One region of the Agathobacter sp. genome, then DNA from elsewhere that is predicted to be linked to it. Evidence: predicted binding sites of a transcription regulator. Region 1 holds the regulator's gene; the other holds the start of a gene.
What was found. The regulator HrcA, encoded in region 1, represses chaperone genes, less so after heat shock. The targets are predictions, from matches to a motif close to TGTTAGCACTCNNNNNNNNNGAGTGCTAACA.

Region 1 (12,078 bases):
GTTGCAGGATTTTTCTCTTTTATAGCTGCTCCTGCCTCCTCAATCGGCATGACAGCGCCAATCTCATTGTTTACATGCATAAGCGATACAAGAATCGTATCCTCCCTTACGGCATTTTTCAGCTCCTCAACACTTATCACGCCGTCATGGTTAACAGGCAGATATGTGATTTCAAAGCCCTGCTCCTCAAGAAACTGCATCACAGACAAAACCGATGCATGCTCGACAGAGGATGTGATGATGTGCCTTCCGGCTCGCTTATTTGCCATTGCAGCACCTATTATTGCCGTATTATTCGACTCTGTGCCACCGGATGTAAAGAGTATCTCCTTGTCCTGCACCCTGAGTGTCTTTGCAATCTTTTTCTTAGCATCATTAATATAATTTTCTGCCTCAACGCCCTTCATATGAAGCGATGAAGGATTACCGTAATCCTCTGTAAGCAGCTTATAAACCATATCTGCCGCTGCCTTTGAACATCTGGTTGTGGCAGAATTATCCAAATATGCTTCCATTTTTTCTCCTGACTTCTACTTTGTAACCGATAAATATCTCTGTATTTTAATTTTTATATTATGAAAATTAAATATCTGCATACTTTAATGTTGTAACTGCTAAATATCTCTATTTAATTATTCATAACTATTCAAAACCACCATATGCATTTGCAAATCTACACGTCCAGATTGTATACAAGCATGGCAAGTGTGGCAAGCCCTGCTGTCTCCGTGCGTAAAATCCTGCGCCCCAAGCTTATTCTGTGCATTGTGGCACGCTCATCCACAAGTGCTATCTCCTCCGGCGCAAAACCGCCCTCCGGGCCCACTACAACACCAATTGTCTGACCAGACCTAAGCTGCCCCATTATCTCTCTTGTCGCATCCATGCCACGCTCATTCTCATATGGCACCAGCGTGACATCAAGCTCTGATGCGCTTTTTAATGCTTCCCTGTATGTAACCGGCTGCTTTACAGTGGGGATCACTGTGCGCTTTGACTGCTTTGCGGCGCTCTCAGCAATAGCCTGCCATCTCTGCAGCTTTTTTGCTGCCTTTTTTTCGTCCAGCTTTACCACACAGTTTTTCATGGCAACCGGAACAATCTCGGATACACCAAGTTCCACAGCCTTTTGAATAATAAGCTCCAGCTTATCGCCCTTTGGCAGCCCCTGATACAGCACAATGTGGTTGTCAAGCTCTGTACCCGCCTCATCTGCACTGTCGATAGCTGCGATGACCTCATCATCCAAAATCGATGATATATGACAGAAATATGCCTGTCCCGACTTTGAGCTCACTCTTATTTTTTCCCCGTTTTTCATGCGCAGTACATTCTTTATGTGATTTACGTCACCTCCGATGATAGAGATGCTGTCAGAATGAACCTGCTCTTCCTCTACAAAAAACTGATACATAATCCACCAAACTATTTAGCCTGCTTCTGCGCAGTGATATTGACCCATTCACCCTGATGATTGATTTCTACCACCTTAAGCCCTGCTGCTTCGATAGCCTCTTTTACTTCATTTTCCTTGAAATCTATGATTCCCGATGTGATAAAATATCCGCCTTCCTTTAGCCTGTCCGGAATAACAGGTGCCATAGGAATGATGACATCGGCAAGGATATTTGCAACAACGATATCGTATTCTTCGGTGCCGACCTTCTTTTGAAGCTCTGTATCATCTATGAGATTGCCGACATAGAACGTGCCAAGCTTCTCATCCAGATGATTGACCTGCATATTGTCACGAGTAGAAATCATGCAGTCAGCATCAAGGTCTGTACCTACAACCTCCTTTGCCCCAAGCTTTAAAGCTACAATGGAAAGGATTCCGCTTCCACAGCCCACATCAAGCACTTTAGGTGCTTCCTTTGCACCCTCAATATACTTGATAAGCTGCTTGATACAAAGCTGGGTTGTCTCGTGCTTTCCTGTACCAAAGGAGATTCCCGGATCAATTTCTATCATAAATTTATCCGCATCCTCCGGTTTTACCTCCTCCCAGGTAGGCTTGATCAATATATCTCCGATTGTAAAGGATGAAAAATACTTCTTCCAGTTATTGATCCAGTCGAGGTCCTCTGTCTCAGATGATGAAATCACACCGCTTCCCACATCAACAGTGTCTCTTAAATCCTCAAGTCCAAGCTTCACCTTCCTAAGCATATCTGACTGGTCACTGCCATCATCCTCAATATAAAAGCTGACATGGCTTATGCCCTCATCAGGAGGCAGCTCCGGCAGAAAATCAATAAACATATCCGCCTGGTCCTCCTTGGTCAAAGGAATATTGTCCTCAATCTCGATTCCCTCGATACCAAGCTCCATAAGCATGCTGCTCATGAAATCCTCAGCCGCGGTTGTTGTCTCAATCGTGTATTTCTTCCACTTCATATAAAAATCCTCTCTTAATAAAATAGATACATAGTATAAATACAGTTTTATTTCAAAACATTTCCGTACATTTTACAAGGCAGTCATACGACTGCCTCCACAACTTACCTCATATAATACCATAAAAATGTGCTGTATAAAAGCCCCAATTTTTACATTGAAATTGAATATTGAAATTGGTTACTGTTCACACCTAACAGTGTGACCAGCAACGATTACAGCCCATTTAAAATGCCTCTACGAGGCAGGGGCTGTAATCACTCAATAATTAACACTATGGCGCATAGCTTGACAGCGTGGTGTCAAGCTTGCGTCTGAACAGTAACTGAAATTGTACATATCGACTGTTAACAATAGTTTTATACGTAAAGACAGCCGAAAAAATGCCCCGCCACACATGGCGGGACATCTATCATAGAACATCTATTACAAATCATCTATTTACAGATCATCCAAAGACTCCTTGAGCTTATCCATAAATCCTTTTTTCTTTTTAGAATCAGTAGAAGCTCCGCCCTCCCTGGTCAGAGAGCCGCCTGAAAGCTCATCAAACTTCTTAAGAGCCTCCTTTGCTTCCTTAGAAAGGCCTGTAGGCGTACTGACAACGAGTGTGACATAATGGTCACCTCTTATTGCTTTATTTCTTGTTGAAGGAACACCCTTACCCTTTAAGCGGATTCTTGTACCGGTCTGTGTACCCGGTGCAACTGTGTATATAATATCTCCATCAACAGTCTTGATTCTTATATCTCCACCTAAGGCTGCAATAGCATATGAGATGGATGCCTTTGAAAAGATATTAACATCCTGACGCTCAAAATCCCTGCTGCTTGAAACAAGAACCTCAACAAGAAGATCTCCACGCGGTCCGCCATTTATGCCCGGCTCACCGTATTCACGTATTCTGACACACTGTCCATTATCTATACCGGCTGGAATCTCAACAGTCTTTCTGACCTTCTTGGTATTGTAGCCTGTACCGTGACATGTAGGACACTTATCCTTTACTACCTTGCCCGAACCACCGCAGGATGGACATGTTGTGACATTCTGCACTACTCCAAACAGAGACTGGCTCTGTCTGACAACCTTACCTGTACCATTACACTGAGTACATGTCTCAGGAGATGTGCCAGGCTTAGCTCCGTTTCCTCCACATGTAGAGCATGTCTCCTTATAGTTGAATTCAAGCTCCTTTGTGCAGCCAAATATAGCTTCCTCAAAAGAAATTCTTACACTGAGACGGACATTTGCACCCTGTGCAGGACCATTTCTTCTGCCACTGCTTCTTCCACCTCCGAAGAAATCTCCGAAAATGTCCCCAAAAATATCCCCCATATCCATGCCTGAGAAATCAAAGCCACCGGCTCCACCACCTGTGCCGTCAAATGCTGCATGACCAAACTGATCATACTGGCGTCTCTTATCCGGATCAGACAATACGGCGTAGGCCTCCTGAGCCTCCTTGAACTTCTCCTCACACTCTTTATCACCCGGATGAATGTCAGGATGATATTTCTTTGCCTGCTGTCTGAAGGCTTTTTTAATCTCTGCATCTGTTGCGGTCTTAGATACTCCTAATACCTCATAATAATCTCTTTTTTCTGCCATAATTGAAAATTCCTTTTATTATACAACTAATTCGCAAGGCCGGCCAAGCGGCCAACCTTGCGAGTGATTTTACTTGCGCAGCCATTCTGATGCTTTGATTAATAACCCGGATTACAGGTCATTAATCCTCATATCATTATGGCAGCATCTGTTTAATTATACTTCCTTGAAATCTGCGTCGATGACATCATCATCTGCACCGTTTGAAGCACCTGTATTCATATCAGGACCTGCCTGACCTGCTCCTGCGTTCATATCAGGACCTGCTCCTGCTGCACCCTGTGCTGCCTGAGCCTGCTCATACATCTTTGCAAATACCTTCTGTGCACTCTGTGTGAGCTTCTCCTGTGCTGCCTTGAGCTCTGCAACATCAGCCTCTGTCATAGCCTCTGCCTCTTTATGTGCATCAAGGAATGACTTAACTGCTGCGATATCAGCCTCAACTGCTGACTTATCAGCGGCATCAACAGAATCTCCAACCTGCTTTAATGCATCCTCTGTCTGGAATACAAAGCTCTCAGCATCATTTCTTGCATCGATTGCTTCTTTTCTCTTCTTATCCTGTGCCTCAAACTCAGCAGCCTCTTTAACAGCCTTATCGATCTCATCATCAGACATATTAGATCCTGCTGTGATTGTGATGTGCTGCTCTTTACCTGTTCCAAGATCCTTAGCAGATACATTTACGATACCGTTTGCATCGATATCGAATGTAACCTCAATCTGTGGAACTCCACGACGTGCTGGTGGGATACCGTCAAGTCTGAACTGTCCGAGTGATTTATTGTCGCGGGCGAACTGTCTCTCACCCTGTACTACGTTGATATCAACGGCTGTCTGGTTATCAGCAGCTGTAGAGAATATCTGGCTCTTTCTTGTAGGAATAGTTGTATTTCTCTCGATAAGTCTTGTAGCAACACCACCCATTGTCTCGATTGAAAGAGAAAGTGGAGTTACATCAAGGAGAAGTACTTCGCCGGCACCGGCATCTCCTGCAAGCTTACCACCCTGGATAGAAGCACCGATTGCTACGCACTCATCAGGGTTAAGAGACTTGCTTGGCTCTTTTCCTGTCATCTGCTTTACTTTGTCCTGTACGGCTGGAATACGTGTAGAACCACCTACAAGTAATACCTGTCCAAGGTCTGCATTTGTAATGCCCGCATCCTTCATAGCGTTCTGTACAGGGATTGCTGTTCTCTCTACGAGGTCATGTGTCAGCTCATCGAACTTAGCTCTTGTAAGAGTCATATCGAAATGCTTTGGTCCCTCTGCTGTAGCTGTGATGAATGGAAGGTTGATGTTTGTAGTAGTAGCTGAAGACAGCTCCTTCTTAGCCTTCTCAGCAGCTTCCTTTAATCTCTGGAGTGCCATCTTGTCTGTAGAAAGATCAACACCCTCTGCCTTCTTGAACTCGTCAATCATCCACTGTGTTACCTTGTTATCGAAATCATCACCACCAAGGCGTGTATCACCGTTTGTAGATAATACTTCGATGACTCCGTCACCAATCTCGATGATAGATACATCGAATGTACCACCACCAAGGTCATAAACCATAATCTTCTGCTCTTTCTCGTTGTCAAGACCATAAGCAAGTGCTGCTGCTGTAGGCTCGTTGATGATACGCTTTACATCAAGACCTGCAATCTTGCCTGCATCCTTTGTAGCCTGACGCTGAGCATCGTTGAAGTAAGCTGGTACTGTGATAACTGCCTCTGTTACCTTCTCACCGAGGTAGCCCTCTGCATCAGCCTTTAACTTCTGAAGCACCATAGCTGAAATCTGCTGTGGGCTGTAGCTCTTGTCATCAATCTGTACCTTGTAATCTGTACCCATATGTCTCTTGATAGAAGAAATTGTCTTCTCAGCATTTGTAACTGCCTGACGCTTTGCAGGCTCACCGATAAGTCTCTCTCCTGTCTTTGTGAAAGCAACTACTGAAGGAGTAGTTCTTGCACCCTCCTGATTTGCTATAACTGTAGGTTTTCCACCTTCCATAACTGCTACGCAGCTGTTTGTTGTTCCTAAATCAATACCAATGATTTTGCCCATTTTATTTTCCTCCTATTAAATATAGTGTTTTTACCTGTTTTATATATTATTTGTAACCATCCTATGCCTCACATGAATCACAAAATCCGATTCACTGTCATGCCGGATAGATGTACACATCATTACTGTACTACGGATACCATGCTGTGGCGTACCACTGAATCCTTGTACATATAGCCCTTCTGGAGCTCCTGTGCTACGGTGCCTGACTCAAGCTCATCGTTTTCAACCTGCATCACTGCATTGTGGAAATCAGGATCAAACTCCTGTCCTACACACTCTATAGGCTTTACTCCTACAGCATCAAGCTCTGTGAGCATCTGCTTGTAGACCTTATCCATACCTGTGATAAAAGGATCATCCTTCTTATCATCCGGTACTGCTGCAAGACCTCTCTCGAAATTGTCGATTACAGGAAGGATTTTCTCAACTATTGTCTTTGCTCCCATGTCAAACATCTGGGATTTTTCCTTCTCGCTTCTCTTGCGGAAGTTCTCGAACTCTGCCATCTGTCTTTTCAGACGATCGTTAAGCTCTTCAATCTGCTCATCCTTCTTGTCTTTTTTCTTTTTCTTGAAGAGACCTTTCTTTTCATCTGCTTTGGCTTCTGCATCAGCTGGAGCATCATCCTCTGATTCAGCTTCCTTCACATCTGTATCTTTAGCTTCTTCGGCTGCCTGAGTGCTTTCCTCATCAGCTCCTTCAATCTCTATCTCTTCTGCTTTATTCTCTGCAGTCTCATTGTCGATTGTTTCTTTTTTAATATCCTCTGGCATTTTTGACCACCTTCCTATGTTTCATCCTCAGACTTCTTATAAATTCCATCTAACTGGGATTTAAGAGTCTTTAGATTATCCATTACTTTTTCATAATCCATGCGCTTTGGTCCGACAATTCCTATCGTGCCCTTTACGCCCTCACCCAGATCATATGTCGCAGTGACAACACTGCAGTCCTTCATGGTCTGGATTGGAGATTCATTTCCTATATAAACCTGAATACCTGTTCCATTGTCCTTCTTCTCAGAATCGGAAAGGGATTCGGTAACAAGGCTTGCTAGCTCTTCCTTTTCCTCAAATGCTGACAAAAGTGTCGCTGCATTATTGGAATCCGAAAGCTCAGGATACTTCAGAATATTTGTCGCTCCGCTGGTGTAAATCTTAAGATCCTCACTCTCCGCGAAGGTCTGTGCCAATGCATCAATCACATCAGAGACTATTCCTGAATGGATACCAGCGCGTTCCTTTATGCTTGCAATGTTTCCAAGATTAATCTCGTTCATTGCGAGTCCGTTTAATGAGGTGTTAAGCAGAATGTTGAGCTTAAGTATTGTCTCATTGTCAAGCGGCTCATATAAATCAAGCATCTTGTTTCTGACCATATTGTTGTTCATAACAATTACTGCAAGCAGGTGCTGCTCATCAACCTGTGAAAGCTGGATGAACTTCACCTTGTTGTGATTGACATCCGGTGCAGAAACGAGTGTGGCGTAATTGGTATTGTTTGCAAGTACCTTTGCCGCCTGCTTTAACACCTGCTCCATCTTCTCGGTATTTTCAATGACCAGCTCCTTCATATCAGAAAGCTCTTTTTCCTTCTTATCGTTTGTCTCTATAAGATGGTCTACATATAATCTGTAGCCCTTATCCGAAGGGATTCTTCCTGCTGAGGTATGTGGCTGTACTATATAGCCCATCTCCTCTAAATCGCTCATCTCATTTCTGATTGTTGCCGAGCTTAAATTAAGGTCTGTATATTTTGAAATTGTACGTGAGCCAACCGGCTCTCCTGTGGCGAGATAATTACGGATGATCGCATCCAGTATGGTAAGCTGTCTCTCGCTCAACTCTAGTTCTTTGTTTTCATTTTCCATTGGTCACACGCTCCATCTGAAGTATGCTTTTTATTTGTTAGCACTCTATATTTTGGAGTGCTAATTTTTTATCTGTACATAACATACCACCACCTATTAGCAATGTCAACCCTTGAGTGCTAATTTTTTGAATAAAATTTTTGAAACCCTTGATTTTACTGGGGTTTCAGGCTTTATAAATTTTCTATTAAATGGTTTTTAGCGTTTACTACACCACTACTGTACCATTTTTTTCAAGTTTTTTTATTTCCGCCTTGCATCATGCATCAATTATCTAATCCCTAATATTAAAAAACAGCAGGAAATCCTGATAGATAGACTTCCTGCCATATTTTTATGTTATGCAATAATCACCAATCACTATCCCAGTCACTTCCGCCTGAATCCCAGCTATCACCGGAATCCCAATCATAGTCGCTGTCATAATCACTGCTCGAGCTGCCCGAGCTCTCATAATGGTCTTCATAATAGCCGCTATTCTCAAATTTAATAATCGAGCTGTCCCACACCAGATCTGCATAGTCAAAGCCATATAGGGATTTGTTGTCCAAAACCTCCTGCGGAACATCCGAACGGCTGATTTCATTATAATCATAGCTGTCATCATCGTATTCGAACCAGCTATAATGACTGTTTACATAGACCGTGTCATTATACTTAAAGTAATCTGTTTTGCAATAATTGTGTATAGGTGTAATGAGCACAAGTGCAATTAAAACTACAGTAATAAAATAATGCATGGCATGACGCATAGCACTGCACTTTGGCTTTTTAAGCCAGGCTGCGTACAGTCCGAACGGCTTAAACCTTTTGTGATTTTCAATAAAGTCCGTCAGAAAAAATGCGCCTACAATACCGGCAATACCCGATATCAGCAAATCCCAGCCAATGCCCTTATACGTATCATTGAGTGCAAATCCAACTATAATCAGGACAATGAACATAACAATGCCTATAACCATAGCAATAGAGGGCTTAATGATATACTCATTTACATTTTTAGATGAAAATGTATCTGAAAAAACCTTCTTCGTTTCCTGTGCAAAATTCTCATTCGTATGCTTCTGCTGATGCGCTTTTTGATTTAAAATCTCATCCTTTAATTTAAGATACAGCTCATTAACAGCATACGCCTCATCTGTACCCTGATATCGCACCGCACGAGTGCCGTCGGCCTTATTTTTGTAGACGATAAATTCATTTCCAGCCTGATAAATACCAAATGCCCTAGGCTGTCTGTAGTCGATTCCTATAAAAAATCGTGTAATTTCATATGGTGGAAGATGTCTGTCCTCGTACCATTTTGCAAGCTCTGCTATGGTCTTTGGTGTACCGTCTGCCGTCCTCTTTATTGAATTGTTGCTGGCACCACAATATGGGCACTGCTCAACATTCTCAGGTATCATGGAACCACAATACTCACATTTAATCTCCAATTTAATTCCCTCTGACTTTCTAAAACCTAAATTTCCATAAATATACTATCAAATATACTCCCAAAAGTCCATAAATCAGTTATTATTATTCCTAATCAAAATCTGTATGATTTTATCATAATTTTCCGGTCTGTGTGGAAACGTACAGTCTGTGCATACCTTGATTTTTTTACCATTCTTCTCTATATAGGTCTTACTTCCGGGACAGTTTGGCATACTATACATCGGGCAATAGCAGAACAGGCAGTTAAAGTCCTCTGATAGTCCCTTGTGACACGGAAAATATTTGCAATCTGTATTTTTAAAATATTTATAAGAGTTTTCCATTTTTATTCCTTCTATATTCATATGCTTTTCTCACAAGGCTCTCTGCAAAATGCGGATTTGACGGATAATACAGGTGCGGAAACCCAAGCCAGTAATTATCATGGCTTATCACGCAGTCGTACCTTCTACCTGTGGCCGGCTTTGTCGCAATACAATCGGCTCCGTTATCGGCGCTGTCGTAATAATGAAATTCATGCGCCTTTATTTTTTCATTTGGCAGCAAAAAATTGCTATGCTTTTCCGCAAGCTCAATATATCCGAACCTGACCAGCTTTCCCTTAAAATGACACCACCCATCAAGTACTCCAGCCATATCAAAAACACAATTTTGATTATGGATATATTTGTGAAGATACATAAATCCACCACACTCGGCAACCGTCGGCAATCCGGCTCTAAAAGCTTTTTTTATGGACTCCCGCATAGATACGTTTTCACTCAGTTCCTTTGTATACAGCTCCGGATAGCCTCCTCCAAGCAGCATTGCATCACAATCCTTTGGGAGCTTGGTATCATGAAGCGGTGAAAAATACTGTAATTTTGCACCGCATTTTTCAAGAAGCCTCAAATTATCTTCATAATAAAAGCAAAACGCTTCATCCATGGCAACAGCTATGTTTACGGTATTTATTGCTTTATTTTGTGAAAATTCATTTTGATCATAATTACCTATATTTTTTTCATTATATATTTCTGCATTTCCACTGTCACCGATTTCATCTGCCTCTGCTGCAATGTCCATAAACAAATCCATATCTATTGTCTTTTTTAGTCTGTCGGCAGTTTCATTGAGCTGTTTTTTTATATCTGAAAGCTCATCCGGCATGACAAGCCCCAGATGTCTGCTTGAAAGCCCGATATCCTTCTGTTCCGGGAAATACCCAACTACTTTTACGTAAAGCTCCTTCTCTATCAAAGGCTTAATAATGTCATAATATCCCTTCGACATCCGATTGAGCAGAACCCCCTTAATCAAGTGCTGCGTATCATACTGCAAAAAACCGGCTATAAGAGCAAGCACTGACTTTCCCATGCCCTTTGCGTCCACCACGAGTATTATCGGAGTCTGCGTCACCTTTGCCAGATGGTATGACGAACCCTGCTCATATATTCCGCCAAGCCCGTCATATAATCCCATCACGCCCTCAAGCACTGCAAAATCCCCATCAGCCTTTTTATCTAAGAAAAGCTGCACTGTTGTCTTTTCATCCGTAAAAAACGTATCAAGATTTTTTGAAGGTACACCAAGCACCTTTTTGTGAAACATCGGGTCGATATAATCCGGTCCGCACTTATATGATGATACGTTTTTTCCGCTGTCCTTTAATAGTTGCAGTAAAGCGCAGGTTATCATTGTTTTTCCACTGCCGCTTTTGGGCGCGGCTATCATAAAACGGTTTATTTTCATGTGTTCATCCTTTTCTATCTATTCAAACAAACATATCCACACCGGATTTTCTGCCTGCATCAGATGATAATGTCCTATCTGCTTTGAGCGGCTGACCTGCAGCTGCACAATATCCTCATTTTTCACATCATATGCCGCCAATATTTCCTTTATCTCACAAATTGTTTCCATGGAAATTGCATTTATCACTATACGGATGTGTGGATTTTTTGCTTTAAGAGCTTCTATTATTTCCTTTAGATTGCCGCTGCTGCCTCCGATAAATGCGTGTGTCGGCACCGGAAGATTTTCCATTCCGTCAGGAGCCTTTGCGTTTATCACATGGATATTTTCAAGTCCATGCTTTTCTTTATTTTGTGTGATAAGCTGCACGGCATTTTCCTTCTGCTCGATGGCATAGACCTCCATATCATCTGAAAGTGATGCGGCCTCTACCGCTATGGAGCCTGTTCCGCTTCCCACATCATATAGCACTGAATCCGATTTTAAATGAAGCTTGCAGATGCTTACATGCCTTATTTCCTCTTTGGTCATAGGAACCTTTTCACGGATAAACTCTGCATCTCTTATATGAGGTGTGACATTTGCTGCAACCGGATTGGGATTTTTTATCATGCAGATATACAGCCCATCCCTTTGAAGCTTTGTACACTCCTGCGGTGAAAGAACCGATATATTTTCATCCGGATATGATAGCTGGTAGCCTACAGTTACCGAGCTATTTTGTAATCCATACCTTTCGTCACTGCTTAATAGCTGTCCAAGCATATTTACATCCTTTACACCGGACATCAGCATAAATGTTTTTGCATTGCGGCTAATCCGTGATGTGATATTGGACAGCTTTACTCCGTGGATGCTGCATATATACGCATCGCTGTAGGTTTCACCGACTGCTGCCGCCATATATGACACAGATGAAATTCCAGGAAGGATTGACACATCCGCATTTAATTTTCCTTCAGAGATTT
Region 2 (11,883 bases), on a different contig from region 1:
CGTCTATTCCGCCGGCCACGATTTTCTGAGAGCCACATAGGAAATCAGAAAATTGGCAAGCCAGCCGGCCGGTACAGCAAGCCATACAAATGCAATACCGAAACGCGGTGCACAGATTAAGGCAACCGACAGGCGGATTGCCAGGTTTACCATATTGGCAGCGAGAAACGGACGCATGATGCCAAGTCCACGAAGCACTCCATCTGTAGCCATCTTGATGCCCATGAAAATGAAAAAGAAACCAATCCATCTCATATAATCCCCGGATACCTGATATGCCAGGGCTGTTCCGTCTTTACCCAGGAATAATGAGGAAATCTGAGTATGCAGTGTTTCAATGACTATGAATGCAAGCACCGCAAAGCACAGGTCTAGCACCAGCGCGGCGTGATAGCCTTTTTTGATACGTTCTGTCTTCTTTGCTCCGAGATTCTGTGAAACAAACGGTGAAACCGCATTTCCAATGGATACAAATATCAGAGAAAAAACATTCTCTACCCTCATCGTTGCCGAATAACCTGCAAGCGCCTGTGTACCAAACGGATTCACAACTGCCTGTACTATCATCATGCCAATTGACACGGTAGACTGCTGGAGAACCGAAGGCACAGCAATCCGAAGCATGAAACGAAGCTCATGCCTGTCAAACCATTCAAAGCAACTTTTATACCGGCGCATCCGGCTAAAGAAAATCAAAAGTGAAAACACTGCAGAGATTCCCTGTGCTATGAGAGTTGCAAGTGCTGCACCAAATACACCAAGGCCCAGGCCTGCCACCATCCAAAGGTCCATAAATATGTTTAACACAGATGAAAATATCAAAAGCCCCAGCGGAATCCTTGACTCACCAATCGATGTAAACATCGTTGAAAGTATATTGTACATAAACAGAAACGGAAATCCCACAAAATAAACGCGAAGATACAGCACTGCCTCATCCAGTATATCTGCAGGTGTCTGTAACATGCTCATCATTGAATGTGAAAAGCAAAAACCAAAGATACCCAGAATTACACTTAAAACCAGAAAACTGATCAGTGATGTTGATACTATCGTTTTCATTTTGCCATAATCCCTGGCGCCGAAATAACGGCTCACAAGTACACCTGCCCCTACACCGGCTCCAAGAGCTATACATATGAACACATTCGTAAGCGCAGCACAGGCTCCGACTGCCGCAAGTGCAGAGGAGCCTACAAACTGGCCAACGATGATTGAATCAGCCATATTATATACTTGTTGAAAAAAGCTGCCCAAAATAATAGGCATTGCAAAAACTGTCAGTGCCTTTAAGGGGGCATCTGTAATTAAATATTCATCTTTTGTCATTATTTTTTCCTCACTCCGCTATATTAGCTATAGTATAGCGAATAATCTCCTGTCTTTTATATTATTTCCTTTTCTCTGTCTTACAAAGCTTCATTTTAACCTTACTCCTTTACAATACTGTTTTATTTCTCAGACAGCATCCTCTCCAGCTTTTTCTTTCCGGTCTCATAGTCTGTAAACACTATTCCCTCCATACCAAGCTTTCTTCCACCCTCGATATTCTCCGGTCTGTCATCTATGAACACACATTCCTTTGGATTCAGATTGTATTTATCAAACAAACACTGATAGATACCGGCATCAGGCTTTATCATCCCAACCATAGCTGAAATGACTTTGCCGTCAACAAGTGATACAAAACTAAGTTCACTGTGTGTATGAAGCTCGAAATAATCCTTTGGATAATTCGATAACAAATACACTTTATAGCCTCTGCTCTTTAACTCCTTAATCCAGTCTGCTGCATAGTCGAATGCCTTTACAACAAAAGCCTTTCCCTCTTCGAAAAATCTCCTGATATCTGCCTCATACTGTGGAGCCACCTTAACCATCTCATCAATTATCTCGTTCTCAGGAATGACACCACGGTCCAGCTCAACCCAGACAGGGTTTTCATATGTTGCATGGGCTAAAGCTGCTATTTTATTTTCTTCTATGCCAATCTCACGCATTGCCTCGTCCGGCTGGAACCTGACGAGCACGTTTCCTATATCAAATACTATGTTTTTAATCATTTATTTTTTCTCCTACAACCCTGCACACTTTCTTAAAGCATGCAATACCATACTTGATGAAGTTATCCATACCATCCTGCTTTAGCTTTGCCACATAATCTTTTTCCTCAATCTGCTTTAATGCCTTATCACAGGCAGCATCCAAATCACCATCTTCAGCGTACTTGAGCTCTATTACAATTCCTGTTCTGTTTGTCGGTACTTCCACAAGTATGTCACTATATCCGATTCCCGACTCAGCATTCGATTTGATAAGCCAGTTTGACTTGTAGCCCAGGAGCCCCAACAGAATGCCATGATAAAAATTTTCTTTCTTCTCTTTTGCAACTGCTGTATCTCGTATGCTTATTGTGTTCCACAGATAATCACCATATATCTGTTCAATCTTTTGTGCATCTTCATTCACAAACGCACTGCAAAGCTCTTCGAGTGTTTTTCCATCACTTTTAGACACATCCGAAAACCATTCTTTTATTTTTTTGACAAAAAGATTTCTGATTTCTCTGTTTGGAATTACAAGACAATATTTTCCGCTTTCAGTGCGGCCGTTGTGCGTCAGATAACCTGTCGTAAAAAGCACGCTCCACAGATTTTCTATGCTCTTATATATCTCGTCGTAGGTCAGCTCAGGAGCTACATCCTTTTCAATACTCTCCCCTGCTATCAGCCTCTCTATTTCCGTTTTTGTTGAAACATCAGCCATATCGATAAATCTGCGGACAATCGCATTTCCGCTTGAGTTTGACCAGAAATCCTGCGGTTCTGCAGTCTTGTCATATTTTAACTGATCAACATAGTTTATGACATCCCATGGACAATAAATATCAGCCTTACCAAAATGATACCCATCATACCATTCCTTTGTCTCTTCGAAATGTGATGCCAAATCGTAATCATCCAGTATTTTCTTCACTTCATTATCTGTAAATCCAAACTGTTCATCAAATCTTGCATCCAGAATAGACATCACCTTAAAGTTATTGAGCCCTGTAAAGATGCTTTCCTTCGTGATCCGTAAACATCCTGTCAAAACTGCAAACTGCAGGCTCTCATTTGTCTTTAATGCCATTCCAAAGAGTCCTCTGATGAGTGAAACCATCTCATTATAGTAACCATTCTGAAATGCCTTATCCAGAGGAACATCATATTCATCAATTAATATTACCGTCTTTTGCCCGAAATGCTTATATAATAATTGAGATAAAATCTGCAGACTCGATACAAGCACTTTTTCATCCATTGCATTCGTTCCATCCTTCAATGCAATAATCGCCTTGTAGCGCTTTTTTTCATTTTCTGACAGATATTCACTATCTTCCAAAAAGCCGAATCTTTCTGCCTCTATTCCTACAAGCTCAGTAATACGATATATGGCATCCTCGTATTTCAATCCCTCCACGCTCTTTAATGACAGGAATATAACCGGATATTTACCCATATGTTCTTCGCAAAGTGCCTTATTTTGCGCAATATATAAGCCATCAAACAATGACTCATCCGCCCCGGTTTCAAAAAAAGCCTTAAGCATACTCATGTTCAGGGTTTTACCGAAACGGCGCGGCCTCGTAAAAAGAGTGACCTCTCCACCGGTTTCAACCAATTGCTCTATGAGCTTTGTCTTGTCAATATAATAAAAGCTGTTCCTTCTGATTTTTTCAAAACTATCAATTCCTACCGGCAGTTTTAAAGTGCTCACCATATGAACCTCCACAAAACATATCAATCCGCTATACTTAGCTATAGTATAGCGGATTGAGGGGCAAATTACAATTATTATTACTATTCCGGATTTATTCCAAACAATTCCCTTTTTAAAAGAATTGCAGTAATTTAAAAAACAATAAAGAGCTGGAATAAATTCCAGCCCTCTGATATGAGAGATAATATTTCTTCTGAGTATGACTAGATATGTGCTTTATTTTTGATGCATTCAAGCCATATTTTTCTTTTAAGTACAGAGCATTTTGCTGCACGATTTTTACCTTTTTCATCTGTGTATGCAACTTTAATCCCAGTTGGCATAATCGGTATTATACCACCTACATTACAAAGTGAAAGCCCTGTAATCTTGTTAAAAGGAATATTAAGCGTTTTAGCTCCTAAAAGACCACCTACAAATATAAGATTTGTTTCTGTAAGGAAAAAATTTCCTCTTGTCTGAGATAACATTTCCCATAAATCACCCTGTGTATGATCTGTGATTTTATCAGATACACTGATTAATTCACCTTTACGTAAGGTTTCTTCCCATTCTTGTTTCTTTTGTTCTGTTAATGCCATTTTCAAACTCCTTTAATAATAGTATAGTTTTTTATTTATATATCCTTGTAAAAATAAAGCATACAAAGATAAAAAAATCTTTACTTTCTTCTCCACACCAATAACGGTATCCAAGAAGATAATTGTTTATCATATCATCCCACGAATCAAACAACCATGCAAGTAAAAGCAATACTACAACTAACATAACTTTTCTACTTTGTACTTAATATTCCCATAAATTATTATATTTTCGAAACAAAGACATTTTACATTAACGCGCTAAAGTTTTCAATAGAACATAATGCCTATTTTCACTATATTTTTTAAATACAAAACCACTTTACAGCTTTTATTATGTTTTTAATCATTTATTTTTTCTCCTACAACCCTGCACCTTTTCCTGCAAAAAGCAATGCCGTATGCTAAAATATCGCACCTGCCCTCATCGCGCAGAGCCTCATCATATCTCTTCTCCTTAATCTGCGTCATAGCCGCCTCACACGCTGCATCAAGGTTTTTCATCTCTTTTGCATATTTCACTTCAATAACTATGCCTGCATCCGGGTCCTCCGGCTTGATTAAAATATCACTGAAACCGTCTCCCGACTCACGATTTGACTTAATAAGCCAGCCCGGATTGCTTCCGCGAAGCAGGCCGAGGAGCAGACCGTGATAGAAATTCTCTTTCATATCATCAGAAGCCTTGGTATCAAGTATACTTATCATGCGGCTCATCACGATGTTAAGCTGTCTTGCAATCTGCTTCTCATCTTTATCAAGGATAGCTCTAGATAAAAGCTTCATGGTATCATCATCTTTTGCGACAACAGCCTTGAACCACTCCTGAATCTGGAGAACAAACACTTCTCGCACCTCTTTATTGGGAATCACCAGCTTGTAGGCATAGCTCTCGCTGTCAGGTAGCTTCACCTCACCAGCCTTAGTCAGGTAGCCTGTTGTAAAAAGTACGCTCCACAGATTGTCTATAGTATTGTCAATCTCATCATAGGTCAAGTCAAGGCGGAGCTGTTTCTCCACAAATCCACCTGCCACGAGCTTTTCTATCTCATCTCTCGTGGTCTGGTCTGCCTTGTCTACAAAGCGCTTCACCATGTCATTGCCACTGCTGTTAATCCAAAATGCACTCGGTCTGGCTGACGGGTCAAAAACCAGCTTCTTGGCAAAATTTATTACATCCCACGGACAATAAATATCGGTATTACCGAAATGATAGCCATCATACCACTCCTTTACATCAGGGTAACGCTCAGACCTGTCATAATCTAAAAGCAGCTTCCTTACCTCATCATCAGTAAAACCAAACTGCTCATCATGGGCAATATCTACAATGGAATTGATTTCAAAATTGTTGAGACCTGTAAAAATACTCTCCTTGGATACACGAAGACAGCCTGTGAGTACGGCAAACTGCAGAAACTCATTAGTCTTGAGTGCCTTTCCAAAGAGTCCTCTGATAAGTGAAACCATCTCTTTATAGTAACCATTCTGGAATGCCTTATCCAGAGGTACATCATATTCATCAATTAATATTACTGTCTTTTGCCCGAAATGCTTATATAATAATTGAGATAAAATCTGCAGACTTGATACAAGCGCTTTTTCATCCATTGCATTCGTTCCATCCTTCAATGCAATAATCGCCTTGTAACGCTTTTTTTCATTTTCTGACAGATATTCACTATCTTCCAAAAAGCCGAATCTTTCTGCCTCTATTCCTATAAGCTCAGTAATACGATATATGGCATCCTCGTATTTCAATCCCTCCACGCTCTTTAATGACAGGAATATAACCGGATATTTTCCCATATATTTGTCACAAAGCTCTTTGTTGCCTGAAATATATAAGTCTTCAAACAAAGACTTCTCCATGCCAATCTCAAAAAAGCTTTTTAGCATGCTCATATTGAGGGTCTTTCCGAAACGCCTTGGACGTGTAAAAAGAGTCACCTTTCCCCATCCCTGTAAAAGCTGTTCTATAAGCCTTGTCTTGTCAATATAATAGAAACCGAGTTTTCTAATTTCCTCAAAATTTTCAATTCCTACCGGCAGTTTTAAAGTGCTCACCATATGAACCTCCACAAAACATATCAATCCGCTATACTTAGCTATAGTATAGCGGATTGAGGGGCAAAATACAAATATTATTACCGTTCTATTATTCCCATTTTTCTATACACAAAAAGAGTTCTTTCGAACCCTTTTCATCCTTTTATAATTCTTTGTTGCCAGCATCTATGAATGAGAAGCCAGTGTTGCCAGCTTCTGCATAATCGCACTTACATCCTGCATTACATTCAAATTGTCTTCCTCTGCCTGCATCGTCTCGCCTGCGTGCGCCGATACCTGCTGGGAAATCGCTGAGATTGTCTGAATGGAATCTATAATTTCCTTATTTGCATTCTGCAGCTCGGAAATGCTTCTTGAAAGAGTATCTGCATTTTCCTGAATTGCCCGCGTATTGTCCTCTATACTCTCAAAGCTTTCTTCTGCATTAGATGCACCGGTCTTCTCTTCGTTAATTCCATCTACCATCTTGGAGACAACACCGACCACCTCCATGATTGCATTGGATACGTTGTTTATCAACTCTGTAATATGTACGGTTGCTTCTTTGGTTCTCGTTGCCATACCGGAAATTTCTGTTGCAACGACAGAAAATCCTCTTCCTGCCTCTCCGGCACGGGCTGCTTCAATGCTCGCATTCAATGCAAGAAGACTCGTTTGATTCGTAATGCCTCCAATCAGTTCTACAATGGAATTCATTTCATCCATATACTGGTTCAGATTTTCCAGTTTTTCTGTAACCTCGGTTCCATTATCAACAGAAGCTTCAACTTCCGATGCCAGGTGCTCGATATCCTGTTTGCCTTCCGCTAACGCTTTCAGAGTAAGCGTCATGCTGTTTCCGATTTCTTCCACAGCGGTTGCAACTTCATCCACCTTATCCTGAATTGCCTGCGTCTGTTCCAACTGATTCTGCACATGCTCTGCGGTATCAGTAGCACCTGCAGATACTTCCTGCATTGCCTCAGTCGTTGTCTTAGATGCCGCTGTCAGCTTTTCGAAACGAACATTGATATCTGCAATATTGCCGGAAAGCTGCTGACCAAGTTCCTCATTCCTTTCCAGAAGATTTTCTGCCTCTGCTTTTGCCTGCGCCACTTCTGTAAATCTCTTTCTTGTGTTTTCGCGAATCACTTTTGTAGTCAAAACAGAATTTGCTCCAACCATGATCATAACAACAATCTGTACAACTGCTGCTTCGATTCCATGATACCCAAAACCGCCTTTTGTCGCACCAAGCACAACAACAATGAAACTCTCTAATATGGTACCTGTATTTATCAGAAGAAGAAAACGTGTATCACTGTAAATGGTGACGACAAAAACCATCGGAATTACAAATACATAAATCATATTTGTTGGTGAGGTAAAAAGACATATTGTGTAAAACAATGCAAATCCATAGGAAACCAGATGTTTGATCATCGCATGTTCCGTATTACCTTTCCAACAAATCACCTCGCCAATCAAAGGTATGACACCAACGACCGTAGCGATTATCATATATACCGGAGACAGTTGTCCTCTTACTATTTCCCATATCATAAAAAACACCATAACCGTTACCGTACTGATATGCGCCAGCATCGCAATGCGATTCGACCGCGTCAATTCCGAAATTTCTTTTGTTTCCATCATCATAATTCCTCCTCTCGAAAAGCTTTTCCTGCTTATAGGACTATTCTTCTAATTTTTAAAATATCATAAATATCCACACACTTCAAGAAAATCTTCCTATTCCTCTTGATTTTAATTTAAAAAGCCGCCCAGGCCATAGGCCTGTGCGACTTCTCATAAAATAATTTAAATTAAGCTTATCCTTCAATAGCAATATGCTTTGTGGTCTCAACCTTCTTTGGCTCCTTCTTCGGAACTGAAAGTTTAAGAATACCATCCTCATACTTTGCCTTGATATCTTCCTGTTTCAGCTCATCACCTACATAGAAAGACCTGCTCATAGCGCCGGAATAGCGCTCCTTACGGATGTACTTGCCATCCTTCTCGTCCTTTTCTTCCTTGTCAAGTCCTTTGGCTGCGCTGATAGTTAAGTAACCATTTTCCAGCTTAGCCTCAATCTCATCCTTCTTGAAGCCCGGAAGATCTATATCTACTTCGTAGCTATTGTCAGTTTCCTTGACATCAGTCTTCATAACGTCCTTTGCGTGTTTACCATAAAGCACCTTATCAACATCAGGAAATGAAAAATCCATCCAATCATCGTTAAATAAGTTTTCTCCAAAAATACTAGGCATCAACATAAGTCATCTCTCCTTCTTAATCTATAAAATCTGTGTCAACCTGTTTCTTTGGAACCGGGATGTTTCAAGAACTCAAAGCCTTTGCTTTTTGTTCCTTTCCTTTGTTCTTGACTATGTTATACACCCAAAATTAGCACTCGTCAAGAGAGAGTGCTAATAATTTATAAATTGTTTATAATTTGCTTTTGACACACCGGAATTATTATTTACCGGGGCATATATTGCATTATTTTGATATAAATAAAACGCCAAGCGTACCCGGTCCACAATGTGATGAAATCACACCACCTGCTCTTGTCTCTATAATTTCCTTGAAAATGCCAAGCGAAGCGATATAATCTCTTACCTCATCAACAACGCTTTCATCGCATTCAGAATGTGTGATAAATACTCGGTCCGTCATTGCATTTTTCATATCATCCTCTAAATCGTGGGCATAATTCTTTATTACCTTGCCGATTTTGCCGCGGTATTTTTTGCTTGCATCCATTTTTCCCTCTTTCACAACAATCATAGGATGAAGTGCCAATGCTCCGCCGATTAACGCGGAAACAGCACTACATCTGCCACCTCTGTAAAGATATACAAGTGTATCAACCACAAAACTAGCCCGGACTTTTGGAATTAATTCAGAAATTCTTTTTCTGATTTCTTCACGCGATTTACCGTCTGCCGCCATAATTGCAGCCTCCACAACAAGCAGACCAATTCCTGTTGACAAATTTCTTGAATCAATTACAGTGACCGCATCTTCTGCTTCCATTTCTTCCGCCGCCATCCGAATTACATTCCCGGATGTTGACATCTCGCCGGATATCGAGAAACAGATAATTTCCCTGCCAGCCTCAATATATGGACGCATAATGTTCATAGCCGTCTCTATGGATGGTGCCGAAGTCTTCGGTGTCGTCTTATTTTCATCCGCCCATTTATATAATGCAGCTATATCAATTGCCGGGCCGTCTTCTAATTCTTCGTTTCCTTTTACTATATGTAAAGGAATAATATCGATATCGTATTTCTTTAAAACTTCCTGTGACAGATCGCATGTGCTGTCAGATATAATTTTTACCATTTTAACACCTTCAGGCTTTCAAAAGTCATTTTGTCCTTCCTTTCTGTTCTATTATACTATCTTATTTTATTGTTTCAATTGCAGCATAAATATATGATACTGATTTATTGAATTTACTGCAACATAATCTTGAAGTTTATGTAATGTATTTCGGTAACAAAGGTATTCAGAAAAGACTCTTTACTCTATATCATTTTTTGAGTAATTCCAATGCTCTGTCCATTGATACGCAGTCCGCATATCGTTCAGGCCATAAATTTATCCCATGGAGTACGCACCTCAATAAGGTTTCCGGACGGATCATAAAATCTTACAAGCTTTTGTCCTCCGTCAAGTTCTGTCAATTCTGTAGCATACCTGAACGCATACTTCCCTGACTCCAGCTTTTTAACTACACCTTCGATATCATTATCTTCAAAATACAGTTCTGTCCTGTTATTGTATGGAATAGTCTGTATCTGCATGCTTTCCTGCCATATTCCGGAATCCTGCAGTACAAGCCCCTCCGACATTATTACATTACCTTCCTGTCTCGAAATCACATTAAGGCCAAACAGTTCGTTATAGAAGTGGATTGACTCTTCGATATTGTCCACTACTATTAGTATGTTCTTTAGCTTCATATGACCACCCCATTACAATGATCCACCTCATGCTGAATTATCTGTGCTGTCCAGCCTGTGTATTTGCCATGTTTCTTTTTGAAATTTTGGTCGAGATAATCCACTTCAATCTCTTTATATCTCGTGCATGGTCTCACACCCTCCAGCGAAAGACAGCCTTCCTCCGTCTGAAAAGCTCCTGATTTTCCGGTAATCACCGGATTAATCATTGCAAATTGGAATGGTCCGGCCGCAACCACTATGATATTCTTTTTCACGCCAATCATGTTAGCCGCCATGCCAACACAATGGTCAAGATTTGCTCTCAATGTGTCAAGTAAATCCGTAACCACCTGTTTGTCATCTTCTGTAGCATCCACTGATTTCTGTGCAAGAAACAATGGATCACGCATTATCTTCTTTACCATTATTTACTTCCTGTTATACCTTTCTTCTTAATTTTTTGTCCAAATAATAACCGTATCTTCCCTGTCTTCCATCATGTGGAAAACCTTCATCGCCACCGTATCCATCGTATGGCATAGCAATACCTCCCCAAAAATTTACCAGTCCTCATCATCGTCATCAATAGCATCATCTACACCGGCCGCATAATCATCATCGCTGTCGTATCTGTCATCATCATAGTCTCCATCCATGTAGACATCATCATAACCATCATCGTATGAATCATGATAATATTTCTTTGAACCGGAGCCGCTGCTTGAAGAGCTTCCTGAATATGTAGAGTTGCTACCGGAATTGCCATAGCTGCTCGTACTGCTGCCCGAAGAATTTGTACTGGTTCCTGATGAACTACTACTATTGTATTTTCCGGAAGAATAGCTTTTTGGTGTATAACTGTCGCTTCCATTACTGCCACTTGAATGATACGATGAACTGCTATGTGACGAGTATGAGCTTGATGGTGAATAGTCATAATCATAATACTCTTCATCATCAGAACCAGACCAAAATCCTGAAAGTCCGCCTATGATAGCAAATACTCCGATAGCTACCAGAAATAAAATTATGTTTTCTGCAATAGAATTTTTGTTATTTCTCATAATCGCACACTCCCTTATAGTTGTCAATAATATCTCAGTGATCAAATCATTGTTCCCAAAACCGTTAATCAAAAATCAAAATCATCAGGATCAAATCCGGCATCATCAAGGACCTCGTTTCTCTCTTCTTCACTCATATCTTCAAGGTCGTCCAAATCAACACCCTCGAGTGCTAGGCTGTATTCAATATCGTCACTTTCATCTTCCATATATGATTTTTCATCGCTGTCCTCGCCAAATACAATGCTGTCCATCATTGAACGCTCATACGCATTGAGACTTCCATCGTGATCACTGTCAAAGCTTCTGTCATAAATTCTTCCATCCTTACCTAACATAATTGATTCCTCCTTAAATTGGTTAAATAAATAATGTACCTATTTAATACTGATTATGCTATCTGCTTATTTGTTATATTAATTATGCCTCATTGCGAGTCCAAAAATCTGCCCTCGCAACACGAATCTTTGT

Region 2: ACW6PM_RS00100 (Hsp20/alpha crystallin family protein) is a predicted target of HrcA. The motif match lies at 8,797-8,827, and genes of this name have one in related genera.

The regions. Positions count from the first base shown of each region.
Region 1 is NZ_CDRTEH010000002.1:106,527-118,604, reverse strand. Features, by position in the region: gene ACW6PM_RS02695 (cysteine desulfurase family protein) at 1-515, opposite strand, end outside; gene ACW6PM_RS02690 (16S rRNA (uracil(1498)-N(3))-methyltransferase) at 674-1,414, opposite strand; gene prmA (50S ribosomal protein L11 methyltransferase) at 1,426-2,397, opposite strand; gene dnaJ (molecular chaperone DnaJ) at 2,839-4,008, opposite strand; gene dnaK (molecular chaperone DnaK) at 4,165-6,063, opposite strand; gene grpE (nucleotide exchange factor GrpE) at 6,186-6,839, opposite strand; gene hrcA (heat-inducible transcriptional repressor HrcA) at 6,854-7,936, opposite strand; gene ACW6PM_RS02660 (hypothetical protein) at 8,287-9,372, opposite strand; gene ACW6PM_RS02655 (cysteine-rich small domain-containing protein) at 9,448-9,699, opposite strand; gene ACW6PM_RS02650 (cobyrinate a,c-diamide synthase) at 9,683-11,107, opposite strand; gene cobK (precorrin-6A reductase) at 11,126-12,078, opposite strand, start outside.
Region 2 is NZ_CDRTEH010000001.1:15,867-27,749, reverse strand. Features, by position in the region: gene ACW6PM_RS00130 (MATE family efflux transporter) at 4-1,329, opposite strand; gene ACW6PM_RS00125 (HAD family hydrolase) at 1,452-2,063, opposite strand; gene ACW6PM_RS00120 (AAA family ATPase) at 2,056-3,762, opposite strand; gene ACW6PM_RS00115 (PH domain-containing protein) at 3,966-4,343, opposite strand; gene ACW6PM_RS00110 (AAA family ATPase) at 4,686-6,413, opposite strand; gene ACW6PM_RS00105 (methyl-accepting chemotaxis protein) at 6,579-8,051, opposite strand; gene ACW6PM_RS00100 (Hsp20/alpha crystallin family protein) at 8,225-8,668, opposite strand; gene ACW6PM_RS00095 (DegV family protein) at 8,895-9,743, opposite strand; gene ACW6PM_RS00090 (VOC family protein) at 9,989-10,366, opposite strand; gene ACW6PM_RS00085 (peptide deformylase) at 10,363-10,773, opposite strand; gene ACW6PM_RS00080 (hypothetical protein) at 10,909-11,412, opposite strand; gene ACW6PM_RS00075 (uroporphyrin-III methyltransferase) at 11,481-11,750, opposite strand.